DNA from 2 places in the Geobacillus sp. 47C-IIb genome. Region 1 is predicted to be linked to the other one. Evidence: predicted binding sites of a transcription regulator. Region 1 holds the regulator's gene; the other holds the start of a gene.

What was found. Region 1 encodes Rex, which represses fermentation and respiration genes when NADH is low (regulators of the CRP and FNR family bind a similar motif). Its sites were predicted from a motif close to TTGTGAAATATTTCACAA; they were not measured.
Region 2: the regulator Rex is predicted to act here: its motif matches at 4,029-4,046, upstream of IC804_RS00955 (nitrate reductase subunit alpha).

Annotation. Positions count from the first base shown of each region.
Region 1 covers NZ_CP061473.1:2,191,427-2,199,218, reverse strand. The annotation lists gene groES (co-chaperone GroES) at 1-169, opposite strand, end outside; gene IC804_RS11235 (CPBP family intramembrane glutamic endopeptidase) at 516-1,250, shown strand; gene IC804_RS11230 (DUF4305 domain-containing protein) at 1,247-1,426, shown strand; gene tatC (twin-arginine translocase subunit TatC) at 1,488-2,231, opposite strand; gene tatA (twin-arginine translocase TatA/TatE family subunit) at 2,252-2,404, opposite strand; gene IC804_RS11215 (redox-sensing transcriptional repressor Rex) at 2,420-3,061, opposite strand; gene moaC (cyclic pyranopterin monophosphate synthase MoaC) at 3,077-3,565, opposite strand; gene IC804_RS11205 (ABC-F family ATP-binding cassette domain-containing protein) at 3,664-5,595, shown strand; gene tsaD (tRNA (adenosine(37)-N6)-threonylcarbamoyltransferase complex transferase subunit TsaD) at 5,938-6,951, opposite strand; gene rimI (ribosomal protein S18-alanine N-acetyltransferase) at 6,948-7,400, opposite strand; gene tsaB (tRNA (adenosine(37)-N6)-threonylcarbamoyltransferase complex dimerization subunit type 1 TsaB) at 7,360-7,792, opposite strand, start outside.
Region 2 covers NZ_CP061473.1:179,545-187,336, reverse strand. The annotation lists gene narH (nitrate reductase subunit beta) at 1-291, opposite strand, end outside; gene IC804_RS00955 (nitrate reductase subunit alpha) at 281-3,967, opposite strand; gene IC804_RS00950 (metal-dependent hydrolase) at 4,140-4,643, shown strand; gene IC804_RS00945 (alpha/beta hydrolase) at 4,719-5,468, shown strand; gene IC804_RS00940 (tetratricopeptide repeat protein) at 5,887-7,792, shown strand, end outside.

The DNA of each region.
Region 1 (7,792 bases):
CCGGCGCAACGCGTTGACCGTTATCAAGCACACGGCCTGTGCCAACAGCTACAACGCGGCCTTCTTGCGGTTTTTCTTTGGCCGTATCCGGCAACACGATACCGCTAGCCGTTTTTTCTTCTGTTTCCACGACTTCAATGACAATGCGATCGCCTAATGGCTTCAACACGGGAAACGACCTCCTTAACGATAGTTTTCGCCGTTCTTATTAGCACTCGTTACTATCGAGTGCTAACACACTTATAATATTAATGAACTTCTCTCAGTTTTGCAAGTAGGAAATACAAAAAAATAACTGTTTTTCCGAGAAAAAAGAATACATGAGTTGAACAGCTGTTAACCCTAGGATCCGCCGGCATGAAACCCGTTTTCATTATTGCACATTTCCAAAACCGATAAACAGCACTCGACATTTTTTATGTTGACTGCATCAACTTCCATTGACGCGCTTTTCTTATCATTTCACCAAACATGTGTTACAATACGGATATATTTGAATAAAGGGGTAAGAGGATTTGAAACGCCATTACTGGTATGTCATCATCACATACATCGCCATGCAGCTATCCTCCTTTATCGGTGTGCCGCTTCTGCATGCTCTCGGCATCGGCCAAAGCGCAAAAAGCCCTATCGAAGCCGCCAAGATTGCTTCCGGGTATTGGGCGGTCATCAGCTTTCTAGCGGCTTTAATCATCATTTTATGGCTGCTTCGCGGCGTCCGCGATGAACGAGGGATGCGACAGCTTCCCCTCGCTTCGTCATCGATGTGGGCAATCTCTGGCGTCTTTTTGGCACTTATCGCCCAAAGCATCGCCGCCAATATTGAATGGCGGTTGCTCGGCATTGAACCGGGTTCGGAAAACACAAGGCAAATCATTGATATCATCCGCTTGACGCCGCTATTAGTCATCGTTGCTTCTATTATCGGCCCGATTTTGGAAGAGATTGTTTTTCGCAAAATCATTTTTGGCTCTCTTTATGAAAAATATCACTTTTGGCCGGCCGCGCTCGTGAGCTCGCTTCTTTTTGCCATTGCCCATATGGAACCGGAACATTTGCTGTTGTATACGGCAATGGGACTGACGTTCGCCTTTTTATATGCGAAAACCGGCCGCATTTTAGTGCCGATTTTCGCCCATGTGACGATGAATACGTTTGTGATCGTAGTTCAAATCTTGTTGGCTGATGAGTTAGAAAAAATGATGCGCCAAGCTGGACTGCCGCTAGCGCTTTGGAGGTTGTGGCTATGACGAGCCGGCCGCGGCTGTTTTCACTGCCGTATTTCATCCTAGGTGTATTGTTTACGTATTTGGCGATCAAAAGCGCTCATGAAACGGTTTGGAACGTTTCGACTATCGCCTTGGCGGCGTTTGCCGCCTTTGATTTTGGCACCGCCTTCCGCCTGTTTTTCGCCCCAAAACGTTGAAACCCTCCCATTGGGGGAGGGTTTTTTCTGTATAACCACTCTCTTTTTGCTGTGCACGATCTTACTCACTGCTTTCTTGTTCCGCCGCCAACTGCGCCTTTCGGTAGCCAATTTTGGCGATCCAGATGCTTCCTTCGTATAAAAGCGTGAGCGGAATCATGACGATTACCTGCGACAACACATCAGGCGGTGTAATGGCTGCCGCCAAAATCAGCAACGCCAAATACGCGTATTTGCGGATGCGTACAAGCAACTGCGGCGTAATGAGCCCTAAGCGGGTGAAAAACAGGACGACGATCGGCAGCTGAAACACGATACCAAACGGCAGCACGAGATGGAGCAAAAACTGAAAATATTCGTTAATGCCAATCATTTGTTGGATGTCCAGTCGATCAGCAAGCTCATTCATAAACCGGACGACAAACGGAAACAAGACAAAATAAGCAAAACCGACGCCAACTAAAAAAAGAAAAATCGATGCCGGAATATAGCTGAGTGTCACCTTCCGCTCTTTTTCATACAATCCTGGGCTGACAAACGCCCAAATTTGGTACAGCAACACCGGGGCGGACAGCACAGCAGCGATCACGAAGGCAAACTGAAAATATACCTTAATCGGATCAGTGAGACGGAAGGCGTTCATCGTCAACTGCTTCGCCTCAGCCGTTTGCTGCAAATAGACAATGACATCATCAGCAAAAAAGAAACTGGCAACGAGCGCCGTGACAAAAAAGAGGAGTACAATGATCAGCCGCTTCCGCAGTTCACCAAGATGTTCATACACCGACATTTCTTTGTTGTTCATCGTTTCCCCATCCTGCCTTGTCATCGGTCAGTTTTGTTTTCCTCGTCATCAGTCAGCCCTTTCGTCGCGTCTTTAAACTCGCGCAACGACTGGCCGACCGACCGTCCTAGCTCCGGCAATTTTTTCGTGCCAAACAGCAACAAAATCACAAGGACAATCAAAATGTATTTCACGCTTTATTCTCTCCTTTATGATGGCAATGGATAGTTTCTCAGAAAGTAGACGAGCGACTGCAATTCAATGGCTAAATCGATATGATGAACGCGAATATGTTTCGGCACATTCAGCCGTGCCGGAGTGAAGTTTAAAATGCCTTTAATCCCTTGGGTGACAAGGCGGTCAGTCAGCGCTTGAGCCGCGACGGCTGGCACAGTTAAAATGGCGACCGGAATGTTTCCGCAAAGCCGCTCCTCAAGTTCATCGAGATGGTAAACCGGCACGCCGCCGACGGTCGTCCCCACTTTCTGTTCATCAACATCAAACGCCATCACGATTTTTGTATTGTTGTTTTTGGAAAAATTGTAGTTTAAAAAGGCCGTACCTAAATTTCCGACACCGAACAAGGCGACTTCCGTCACTTCATCCTCTTCAAGCGTCCGACGGAAAAATGACAACAAATAATTGACATTATACCCATACCCTTTTTTGCCGAGCGCGCCAAAATACGAGAAATCGCGGCGGATGGTCGCCGGATCGACTTTGACCGCCTCGCTTAATTCGGCGGAGGACACACGCTGTTTTCCTGACGCATGCAAATTCTTCAAAAACCGGTAGTACAGCGGCAGCCGCTTCGCGGTTGCTTGCGGAATTTTCGGTTGTTCGTTACTCATCATTTCATCCCCCAGCTAATCGGTTTTCCGTCGATAATGGCCGGACTTTCCGCCCGTTTTCTCGACCAAATACGTCGGACCGATGATCATCCCTTTATCAAGTGCTTTACACATATCATACACCGTCAACGCACATACCGAGGCGGCCGTCAGCGCTTCCATTTCCACCCCTGTGCTCCCTTTCGTTTTCACTGTTGCGGTGATGACGAGTTTATATGCATCCGCTTCGTTTTCCCATGAAAATGCGATATCGACACCTTTTAACATGAGCGGATGGCACATCGGAATGAGATCGGCTGTTTTTTTCGCTGCCATCACCCCGGCCACTTGGGCCACTGCCAACACGTCACCTTTCTCGATGGCGTTGTTTGTCATTTTTTCATAAATCTCTTCGCTGACGGTGACGCTCGTTTTTGCCACTGCGACCCGCACCGTATCTTCCTTGTTCGTAATATCGACCATTTTCGCGCGGCCTTGCTCATTGAAATGAGTAAACGACGACAAAACAATCTCCTCCAATTATACACTATACACGATTTTTGTTTATCTGTCTTTGACCGTTTTGGCGACATACGTTAAACTATTCCGAGAGGTGAAACGACATGATCATTTTGCAAGTGCACCAGCTCACGAAATATTTTGGCGCTGACCTTATTTTATCGAATATAAAACTAGAAGTACAATCCCGTGACCGAATCGCCCTCGTCGGCCGCAACGGCGCAGGAAAATCGACATTGTTAAAAATCATCGCCGGAGAACTTTCTTATGACAGCGGCGAAATCATCAAGCCTAGTCATATTAAGATTGGCTATTTGGCACAAAATAGCGGGCTTGACTCGTCGCGCTCTATTTGGGACGAGATGCTCGAAGTGTTCGCGCCACTTCTAGCCATCGAAAAGCAGCTAGCAGCACTCGGCTCCCAACTTGGTGACCCGGATGTACTCGCTGACCCTGCCCGCTATGAAAAAATACTCAAAGCGTATGACGAACTACAAGAACAATATAAAGAACAGGGCGGCTATCAATATGAAGCCGACATCCGTTCGGTCTTACACGGTCTGCAGTTTTCTTCCTATGATTATAAAACAACGCTTATCTCCTCATTAAGCGGTGGGCAGCGGACACGTCTCGCTCTCGGGAAGCTTCTATTGTCTAAGCCAGATTTGTTGATTTTGGACGAGCCGACCAACCATTTGGATCTTGAAACACTCTCCTGGTTGGAACAATACTTGCAGGCGTACCCCGGTGCCGTCCTGCTCGTTTCCCATGATCGCTATTTTTTGGATAAAGTCGTCACGGAAGTATACGAGCTATCCAACACGAAGCTCAAGCGGTATACAGGCAACTACAGCCGCTATTTGGAGCAGCGGGCCGAACAGTATGAACAAGAATTAAAACGATATGAGAAACAGCAAGAAGAAATCGCCCGGCTGCAAGACTTTATCCAGCGCAACATCGCCCGTGCCTCGACGACCAAACGCGCGCAAAGCCGTCGAAAACAACTAGAAAAAATGGAACGGCTTGAACGCCCCACTGGCGATGGAAAATCGGCATCCTTTTCCTTTACAATTGAACGGCCGAGCGGCCATGAAGTACTCACCGCTGAGGAACTAGCCGTTGGTTACGGCGAAGGAACACCTGTCATCCGCCAAATCAGCTTTCGCATCACGCGAGGAGAAAGCGTCGCCTTAGTCGGACCGAACGGCATCGGTAAATCAACATTGCTAAAGGCGGTCGCGCAGCGGCTTCCTGTCCAAGCGGGAAAGCTTCGCTACGGCTCAAACGTCCAAATCGGCTATTATGATCAAAATCAGGCCGAATTGTCATCGAATAAACGAGTGCTGGATGAGCTATGGGACGACTACCCAGATAAAACCGAGAAGGAAATCCGTACCGTGCTCGGTAACTTTTTGTTTTCCGGAGATGACGTTTTAAAACCAGTCTCGGCGTTAAGCGGTGGGGAAAAAGCGCGTCTAGCGCTCGCCAAACTGATGCTCCAAAAAGCGAACGTTCTTATTTTGGACGAGCCAACCAACCATTTGGATCTCGATAGCAAACAGGTGCTCGAGCAAGCGCTCATCGACTATCCAGGCACCATTTTGTTCGTCTCCCACGACCGCTACTTCATTAACCGGATTGCGACAAAGCTGTTTGAGCTATCGAGCGATGGCCTCACCGAATATTTAGGTGACTACGATTACTACATCGCCAAAAAAGCGGAGATGTGCGAATTGGAGCGCCTTGACGCCCGTCCTGACAAAACGCAGGATAGCAACGAATCGAGCAAATCCGCTTATAAGCAAGAAAAGGAAGAGAAAAAACGGCAGCGCCAGCGCCAGCGCCGTCTAGATGAAATCGAGGCCGAGATCGAAACACTTGAGGCGCAAATCGCTGAAGTGGAACAACAGCTATGTGATCCGTCCATTTATGGCGATTATGAAACAGTACAACGGTTATCGCAAGAAAACGAGGAACGAAAACGGCAAGTCGAAAAGTTATTGGCTGAATGGGAACAGCTTTACTCTTCACTCTAACCGATAGCCCGCCCGTTATTTTGGCGGGCTGTTTTTAAGTTAGTCACATTATCCACAAAACAATTCACAATCACACCTATGAAATATAAGTTATTCACCAACTTTTCCACATTATCCACAAAAAAAATTCTTTTTTTGTGCAAAAACCGTTGTGTATTTATTCTCCTTATATTTATGGTGTTTTCTCATCTTTTCCACATTGTCCACAACCTGTGGATAAAAATATACACAGTCCCTTTTCGCCGCAAGCAGCCGAAGCTTGTTCCCACAAACAAAAAAGGCGGTTTGCTCGCCTGCTGCAAGCAACCGCCCTGTCTTCCCCTCTTTATTTCCCTTCTTACACTAAACAAGCGGCAAGCCCGGATTGGCGTTGAGAGCCAAATCAGACCGCTTGCCTTGCCAATACAGCACTGTTCCTGCTGCAGCGATCATCGCCGCATTATCGGTGCATAACGACAACGGTGGAATAACGAGCTCAACGCCCGGAAGCTCCTTCATTTTGTCTTGTAGCGCGGACCGCAGCCCGCGGTTGGCCGCCACCCCACCGGCCAGCAGCACTTGCCGAACGCGGTACTGTTTCGCCGCCTGCACCGTTTTGGTCACCAGCACATCGACAACACTCTCTTGAAAACTCGCAGCCATGTGTTTCGGGTCAATCTCCTCACCGCGCTGTTTTGCGTTATGAAGCGTATTGAGCACCGCCGATTTTAAGCCGCTGAAACTAAAATCATATGATCCTTCCTCAAGCCACGCCCGCGGCAAATCAATGACTGGTTCGCCCTCATGAGCTAATCGGTCGATATGCGGTCCCCCTGGATACGGAAGACCCAAAGCCCGCGCCACCTTATCATACGCCTCACCGGCGGCATCATCGCGCGTTTCGCCAATCACTGTAAACTTCCCGTGTTCTTCCATGTAGATAAGCTCCGTATGCCCGCCCGAAACGACAAGCGCTAATAACGGAAACTTCATCTCAGCCACTAGCTGATTGGCGTAAATATGGCCAGCAATATGATGCACCCCGACAAGCGGCAACCCATGGGCAAACGCCAGCGCTTTCGCCGCATTCACTCCGACAAGGAGCGCCCCGACAAGGCCCGGCCCCGCTGTCACGGCCACGGCATCAAGGTTGGAAAACGATACCCCGGCTCGTTGCATTGCTTCCTCAATCACAAGCGTAATTTGCTCGACATGATGGCGCGAAGCGATCTCCGGCACGACACCACCAAATCGACGATGGCTTTCCATTTGTGAGGCGACGACATTCGATACAATTTCTTTTCCATTTTTCACAACGGCTGCCGCCGTTTCGTCGCAACTTGTTTCAATGCCTAATACGTATACGTCTTCGTTCATATCAATTTCACCCACATTACTAGTGCGTCTTCAAAATTATCAGGATAATACCGTTTGCGAATGCCGCCATTGCGGAACCCGAGCTTACGGTACAACGATTGGGCAACATGGTTGGACACACGTACCTCGAGCGTCATTGTCACCGCGCCATGCTGTTTTGCGAGATCCATGAGGCGGCGCATCAGCGCTTCACCAAGTTTTTGCCCTCGAAATTGTGGCAATACGGCTACGTTTGTCACATGCGCTTCATCGATGACAAGCCACATTCCGCCATATCCGATGATCCGTCCGCGGTGCACCATAACGATATATTTGGCATAACGATTGTACATCAGCTCATTATAAAACGACTCGCGGCTCCACGGTGCGGTGAACGACGCCCGTTCTACTTGTACGACCTCGTCAATGTCATGGATGGTCATTGGACGAAATTGTACATCGATCCCCATCGGTTCCTTCCCCTTTTTGTTTCGCGAGCCATTTCGCCTCCGCTTCGGCAAGACGGATATAATTCGGCACAAACGCATGGGCGTTCTCGCGTTCTTTTTCTTTTCCAAGCATAACTAACTCACTCGGGCGCGGCAACGCCAACGATGGTGGGGCAACATGAACGCGCTCGCCTAAATGATTTCGAAACAGTTCACTATATAACGGCGCATCCACACCAACTAACAATACATCCTCTCCCTGCTGACTTAACTGATGAGCCCACTCATCAGCAGCGACAATCCGGTCCTCCTCAAGGCAGCGGAGCACACCGCCTTCATAACGATAAAGACCAGTATAAATTTGTCCGCGCCGCGCATCAAATAGCGGAACGATCACTCCGGGAAAATAACGG
Region 2 (7,792 bases), 1.6 Mb from region 1:
GTCGATCGTCGGCTGGTACGGGTTGTAGAACAAATTGACGAGCCGCATGGCTTTCGGGCCGGATTTAAGCCGCAATTCGCCGTCTTTTAATTCCCAGCCGCCTTTATATTTATCTTGATCTTCCCACTGTTTCGGATAGCCGATCCCCGGCTTTGTTTCCACGTTGTTAAAGTACATATATTCGGCGCCGGGCCGGTTTGTCCATGTGTTTTTGCATGTGACGCTGCACGTATGGCAGCCGATACATTTATCCAAATTCATGACCATGCCGACTTGCGCTTTAATCTTCAAGCCAATCAACCTCCTCTAATTTGCGGATGACAACGAACAAGTCGCGTTGGTTGCCCGTCGGTCCGTAATAGTTGAATCCGTAGCTTAACTGCGCGTATCCGCCGATCATATGCGTCGGTTTCACATGGATGCGTGTCGGGCTGTTGTGCGTGCCGCCGCGGTTGTTCGTCAGCTTCGTGCCCGGCACGTTAATATGGCGGTCTTGCGCGTGGTGCATAAACGCCATGCCGCGCGGGAGACGGTGCGAGACGACGGCGCGGGCGACGACAACGCCGTTTTCGTTGAAACATTCGATCCAGTCGTTGTCTGTAATGCCGGCTTCGGCTGCGTCGTCTTTGTTCATCCAGACGGTCGGTCCGCCGCGGAACAATGTCAGCATTGGCAGCGAATCGAAATACATGCTGTGAATCGACCATTTGTTATGCGGTGTCAAATAGTTTAAGACGACCTCTTTTCCGTTTTCCGTCGGCCGTTTGTTCGAGAATGGGCGGTGCGGCAAGACTGGCTTGAACGTTGCCATCGTTTCACCGAACTCGTGCATCAGTTCATGGTCGATGTAAAACGACTGTCTGCCGGTCAGTGTCCGCCACGGAATGAGCCGTTCGACGTTCGTTGTAAACGGCGAGTAACGCCGTCCGCCTTTTTCCGAACCGCTGAAGGCCGGTGAAGTGATGACCGTTTTCGGCTGAGCGGTGATTTGTTCAAACGTGAAGCACTCTTCTTCGCGTTCTTTCGCCAAGTCAGCAAGCTCCAAATTCGTCTTTTTCTCGAGCGCTTCCCATGCTTTGACGGCCATTTTTCCGTTTGTGGTCGACGACAGCGTCAAAATCGCTTCAGCTGCTTTTTTCGCTTCGCTAATGTCCGGGCAACCATCGGCGATGGAAGCGCGTCGGACAGTGCCAAGCCGGCGTTTCAGCTGTTCGTATTCGTCTTTCGCCGTCCAGGCGATCCCTTTTGTACCGATCGGCTGGCGGGCGACATTCGGACCTAAAGCGGTCATTTGGTCGTAAAGAAGGGTATAGTCGCGTTCAATGACGTGAATGTTCGGCATTGTTTTGCCCGGAATCGGTTCGATCTCGCCTTTGCTCCAGTCTTTCACTTCACCAAACGGCTGCGCCAGTTCTTGCGCCGTATCGTGCAAAAGCGGGGTGGCGACGACTTCTTTCATCGGCTTCAAGCCGGCTTGTTTGGCGACATCAGATACGGCTTTAGCGAGTGATTTGAAAATATCCCAGTCCGAGCGTGCTTCCCAGAGCGGAGGCACGGCTGGATTGAACGGATGGACGAACGGATGCATATCCGTGCTGCTTAAGTCATGTTTTTCATACCATGTCGCTGCCGGCAGGACGACATCGGAGTAGAGCGCTGTGCCGGCCATGCGGAAGTCCAAGTTGACAAGCAGATCGAGCTTGCCTTCCGGCGCTTCATCGCGCCAGCGGATTTCTTCCGGGCGCAGGCTGTCGCGGTCATCGTTTAACAAGCCGTTCGTCGTGCCAAGCAAATGTTTTAAGAAATATTCATGCCCTTTGCCGGAGCTTGAGATTAAGTTAGCGCGCCAAACGATCAAGTTGCGCGGGAAGTTCGCTTCATGATCCGGATCTTCGATAGCAAACTGCAATTCTTTATTTTTCAGCTGTTTCGCGACATAGGCGCCGATCTCTTCCGGCGTGCGAGCTCCATGGCTTACTGCTTCGTTATACAGCTCGATGCCATTTTTGTTAAACGTCGGGTACGACGGCAGCCAGCCGAGCCGGGCGGCCAAAACATTGTAATCGCCAGGGTGCGAATAGCGCGCTTTTTTAGCCAACGGCGAGATGAGTTCATCGATTGGCCGCTCTTCATAGCGCCATTGGTCAGTCGCAAAGTAGAAGAACGACGTGCCGTTTTGCAATTTTGCCGGTCCAACCCAGTCGCGAGCGGTGGCGATCGTCTGCCATCCTTCCGCTGGGCGCAGTTTCTCTTGCCCGACGTAATGGGCCCAACCGCCGCCGTTGACCCCTTGGGCGCCGACGAACAAGACAAGGTTCAGCACAGCGCGATAAATCGTATCCGAGTTAAACCAATGGTTAATGCCAGCACCGACGATGATCATCGACCGGCCGTTCGTGTCGATCGCATTGTCAGCAAACTCGCGGGCGATTTTCACGACAAGTTCGCGCTTGACGCCGGTGATGGCTTCTTGCCATGCCGGGGTGAACGGCACATCGTCATCGTACGAACGGGCGACTGTGCCGCCGATGCCGCGGTCGATGCCATAGTTGGCCAAAATCAAGTCATAGACGGTCGTGACGTAAACGTCTCCCGTTACGGTTTGCACTTTTTTCACTGGAACCGCGCGTTCGATCGTTTTTCCGCCGTCAGCGGTGAAATATGGAAGCTGGATCGAGATGACTTCATCTTCGCTCCCTAAAAACGACAGGCGTGGCTCAAGCGGCTGTTCTGTTTCCTCATCAACAAGACGCAAGTTCCATTTTCCTTTGTCTTCCCAGCGCGTGCCGATCGTTCCGTTCGGCACGGCAAACGAGCCGGTGTTCTCGTCGTAGATAACCGGCTTCCATTCAGCGTTTTCGGTATGTTTGCCAAGATCTTTGGCCAACAAGAAGCGGCCGGCCGTCCATGCACCGCCGTCTTGTTTTAAAGTGACGATAAACGGAAAATCGGTGTACGTTTTTGCATATTGTTCAAAGTACGGGATAGTCCGTTTGACATAATATTCGTTTAAAATGACGTGCCCCATTGCCATAGCCAAAGCGCCGTCCGTTCCTTGTTTCACCGACAGCCAATCATCGGCAAATTTCGTCGACTCGGCGTAATCAGGGCTGACGGACACAACTTTCGTGCCGCGGTAGCGCACTTCAGCTAAAAAGTGAGCGTCCGGCGTCCGGGTGAGCGGGACATTTGAGCCCCACGTGATGATGTAACCGGCATTGTACCAGTCGCTTGATTCCGGCACGTCCGTTTGATCGCCCCAAATTTGCGGCGATGCCGGCGGCAAATCGGCGTACCAATCATAGAAGCTTAACATCGGTCCGCCCATCAGTTGCATAAACCGTGACCCAGCGGCATGACTGACCATCGACATCGCTGGGATCGGAGAGAAGCCGACATTGCGATCTGGGCCGTATTTTACGACCGTATATAATAAGGAAGCAGCGACAAGTGTCAATGCTTCGTCCCAGCTGACGCGCACGAATCCACCTTTCCCGCGCGCCTGTTTGTAGCGCTTTGCTTTTTCCCGGTCTTCGACGATGCTTTTCCACGCTTTTAGCGGATTGTTTGGGTAATAGGTAAGCGCCTCACGCCACATGTCAAGCAAGATGCCGCGAACATACGGGTATTTGACGCGCAGCGGGCTGTACATATACCATGAGAAGCTCGCGCCGCGCGGGCAGCCGCGTGGTTCAAAGTCTGGCATATCCGGTCCGGTCGACGGATAGTCGAGCTGCTGTCCTTCCCACGTGACAATGCCGTTTTTGACGTAAATGTTCCAACTGCATGACCCAGTACAGTTGACGCCATGAGTTGAACGGACGACTTTGTCGTGCTGCCAGCGTCGGCGGTATGCATCTTCCCAGGCGCGGTCGCCGTAGGTTACTTCGCTATGTCCATCGGCTTGACGCTCGATCGGACGAATATATTTGAAACGGTTAGCGAGTGGAGATCGTCTTCGCTTCATTTTGTTCACTCCTTAATTAGCGTTTTGTACTTTTAACTATAGCCATGATGTCAATAACGCGATGTTAATTTTGTCACATTTGGTCGCATTGTCACAAATTCGTCAAAGAAGCGAACAAATATTCTTTGTTATGGTATAATGGGAAAAACAAGGAAGTTTGAGGGGATGTTCGTTGCGGTATTCGAGTCATGTGATCGTTTCATTATGCCTCGGGGCGTCGGTATCCACGTATACGGCGCTTCCGTTTACTGCTGCCTATACGGCTGGTCTTGTCATCGGCAGCCTTCTTCCTGATATTGACGAGCCGTCGTCGTATGTCGGACGCCGTTCGTTTGGCGTCGCAAGTAAAGTCAAAGAAGCATTTGGCCATCGTGGCATGACGCATTCGTTCATCGTCTGGGGCGTGCTTGCTGCCCTCGTGTGGCGCGACTCATCGTCGCCGTTCGCCGCCGGGATCGTGCTTGGCTATTTGTTTCATATTATTGAAGACTTTTTTTCTGTCCAAGGGGTGCCTTTGTTTTGGCCGTTTTCTTCGAAGCGGTGGAAAGTGCCGCTTTATCGGACGGGAAAAGGGATGGAAAAAGTGTTGGTTTACGCTGCCTTAACCGGCTTCGTTTATTTCGTGGCCAACGGATTGTTCCGCGAGTGGTGGCAATCGATTTTATTCATTTGGTGAGAGGTTGAAAAAGGAAACGGAGATGGGGGCGGCGAATGTATATGGATGAAAAAGACAGATAAGGGAGAGGACACGATGAAAGAACGATATCCTGTACTTCCCGGCGCAGAGCCGTTTTACGCTGAAAACGGGCCGGTCGGGGTGCTGTTGTCGCACGGGTTCACGGGCACGCCACACAGCATGCGTCCGCTTGCTGAAGCGTATGCCCAAGCCGGTTATACCGTTTGCTTGCCGCGCTTAAAGGGGCATGGGACGCACTACGAAGACATGGAACGAACGACGTTCCACGATTGGATTGCCTCGGTCGAGGAAGGATATGAATGGCTGAAACAACGATGCCAAACCATTTTTGTCACCGGGCTGTCGATGGGTGGGACGCTCACGCTTTATTTGGCGGAACAGCACCCGGAGATTTGCGGCATCGTGCCGATTAACGCCGCTGTCGATATTCCGGCCATCGCCGCTGGGATGACGGGTGGTGGCGAGGTGCCGAGGTATCTTGACTCGATCGGTTCAGATTTGAAAAATCCAGATGTGAAAGAATTATCATACGAGAAAACACCAACTGCATCGCTCCTTCAGCTGGCTCAATTGATGGAGCATGTGAAAGAAGAGCTTGGACGCATTACTTGCCCGGCGCTAATTTTCGTTTCCGATGAAGACCATGTTGTGCCGCCTGGGAATGCCGATATCATTTTTCAAGGCGTTCAATCGTCAGAGAAAGAGATCGTCCGTCTTCACAACAGCTACCATGTAGCAACATTAGATTATGATCAGCAAACGATTATCGAACGGTCACTTCAGTTTTTCGCCAAACATGCTTGAACGCTCTCCCGTCTACGCTCACGCTGAGAAGGGGAGATCTTTTCCGTTCGCGATGATGCATGTGTCTGCTTGCGACCCATTCTGTCGAAAACAGGGTGGGTCATTTCTTGTTTCTTTGTCGTTATTTTTCTAAAAAAATATATGGTTGTTTTAGGTGGCTTGTTCTAAACTTATTACTAAAGTAGAAGGGGAAGAGAGATTACTAAAGTAGAAGGGGAAGAGAGAAGAACAAGATGGCTTCTTATCCTCTATTTTCTCTTATTTCGAAGAACAATGTGCGCAGGTAGGATCATGTATTTGTTCGAAACATCAGCGGTTTCAATGATATCGATTGACATTCATCTCCTACCGCTCGCAACCTACATATTCCTTAAGGAGGCAGCTTTTTGCCGGAACATGATAAAGGAGTTTTTGTTGCATGAACCATATTGAACATATCGCATCGCTCGTTGAAGAAAAACGAATTGTAGACGCCCTCGCTGAAGTGCGGCCACAGTTAGAAAAGGTCGGATTGTTTGGATGGCGGTCACTGTTGGCGTCATGGGACAGCATCGAACCGTTCCGGGCGCTCATCCGGCTGTTTGATTATGCGCTTATGTACCGCCATAGCGGGCTTATCGCCCGCTACGCCCACCGCAAGTTGAACACATTGCAGACGTTGGCTTGGGTGTGTGATGAATGGCTTGAGAACCGCCGGCCACTTGATGTTGAAGAGGCGCTCCTACCGCGCCTTGCCAAAGCGCTTCAAGGCAAGACCGACGAGCCCGACGAAGCAATCGCCCGGGCGGCGTTTACGTTAGTGCGCGCCTTGTTGGATATGCGGCGAGTCGATGAGGCACGTGAATGGATGAATGTGGTCGCCCGTTATGAGACGGTGTCGATCCATGACAAATGGGGCTATTTTTATATCGAAACCGGCGACCGGAAGCGAGCGGAACAAGTGATCCGCTCCGGGCTGGACGACTCGGAGCGCGGCGATATGTGCTATTTGCTTCTGGCTGATCTGTATGCGCTTGATGGCCGTCATCACGAGGCGTTGGCCGTTCTTGAGGAAGGAAGACGGCGTTTCCCGCAAGTGTTGTCGTTTTACGCGGAACGCGTGCGCCGCTTGCGCGATGTGCGCGCCTACCGTGAGGCGCTCGCGGCGATGGAAGAGCTTGACCGCTTGAATCCGCTTCATATGCATCGCCGTTATTTCGCCCATGTGCGCGCAGAACTGTATTATCAGCTAGAGGAATGGGAGAAGCTTGAGTCGTTGGTGAGAGCCGAGCCGAGGCTTGAGAAAACGCCGTACGCCCGCGCGCTTGGGCGGCAAAGGGAGCGGGCGGTCGTGCTGCCGCTTGTTTCAGTTGTTCAAAAGCATAACTATTGTGTGCCGGCGAGTTTAGAAATGATGCTTCGCTTGCTCGGTTCTCCCCGGACGCAAGATGAAGTGGCGGAGCATATTTTTGATGTGCGTGGTTCTAAATTATCAACGACGGTTCATTATTTGGAGAAGCTCGGGTTTGTTTGCCGCTTTTTCATCGGTTCACCACCGCACTGGAAGCGGCTCATTGATGAAGGGATTCCAGTGCTCTTGAGCGTTGATTACGAGCAGTCGTCGCACGTACAAGTGTTGTTTGGCTATGATGAGCGGCTCGGGGCGTTTTACGTGCAAGATCCAAACGTATTCGAACCCTTTGTCGTTCCAGAAGAAGAGCTCGAAAAATGGTACGCCGGGACGCATTATTTGTCGATTGTTGCGCTTCCCCGGGAAAAAGTTGCCCTTGCTGCGGAGCTTCCTATTGAGGAAGACCGTTATTTCCGGGAACTGCATGCCTTTGCGGAAAAGATGGATGAAGATGAACAGGCGTATTTCGATGCGTTTGTTGCTTTTTTGCGCCAGCATGAGCATATTCCGTACACATGGCTATATACGGTCAAACATTTTGGCAGTGATGAGGCGAAGACGCTTGTGCTTGACTATGCTGAGCGGGTTTTGGAACGATATCCCGAGCATAACGATTTATTGCTAGTAACAGCGAAAGCTTATGTTTATATACAAGAAATGGAGCGGGCGGAACAGGCGCTGAAACAGGCAAAAGGAAAAAGGCAAAGCCCGCTGTACCATTACTTGCGCGGACGCATTGCCTTTTTTATGAGCCGCTATGAAGAAGCGGTCCGCCATTTTCGCGCTTCGCTTCAGCTTGATCCGGATCAGCCGGAAGTGTGGAGCTACACGGCGCTCGCTTCGGCATATGCTGGCTATACTGAAAGGGGGCTGGTTTGTTCACGCATCGCTGTCCATTTGCACCCGGGCGATCTGTTTATCGAAACGAACCATG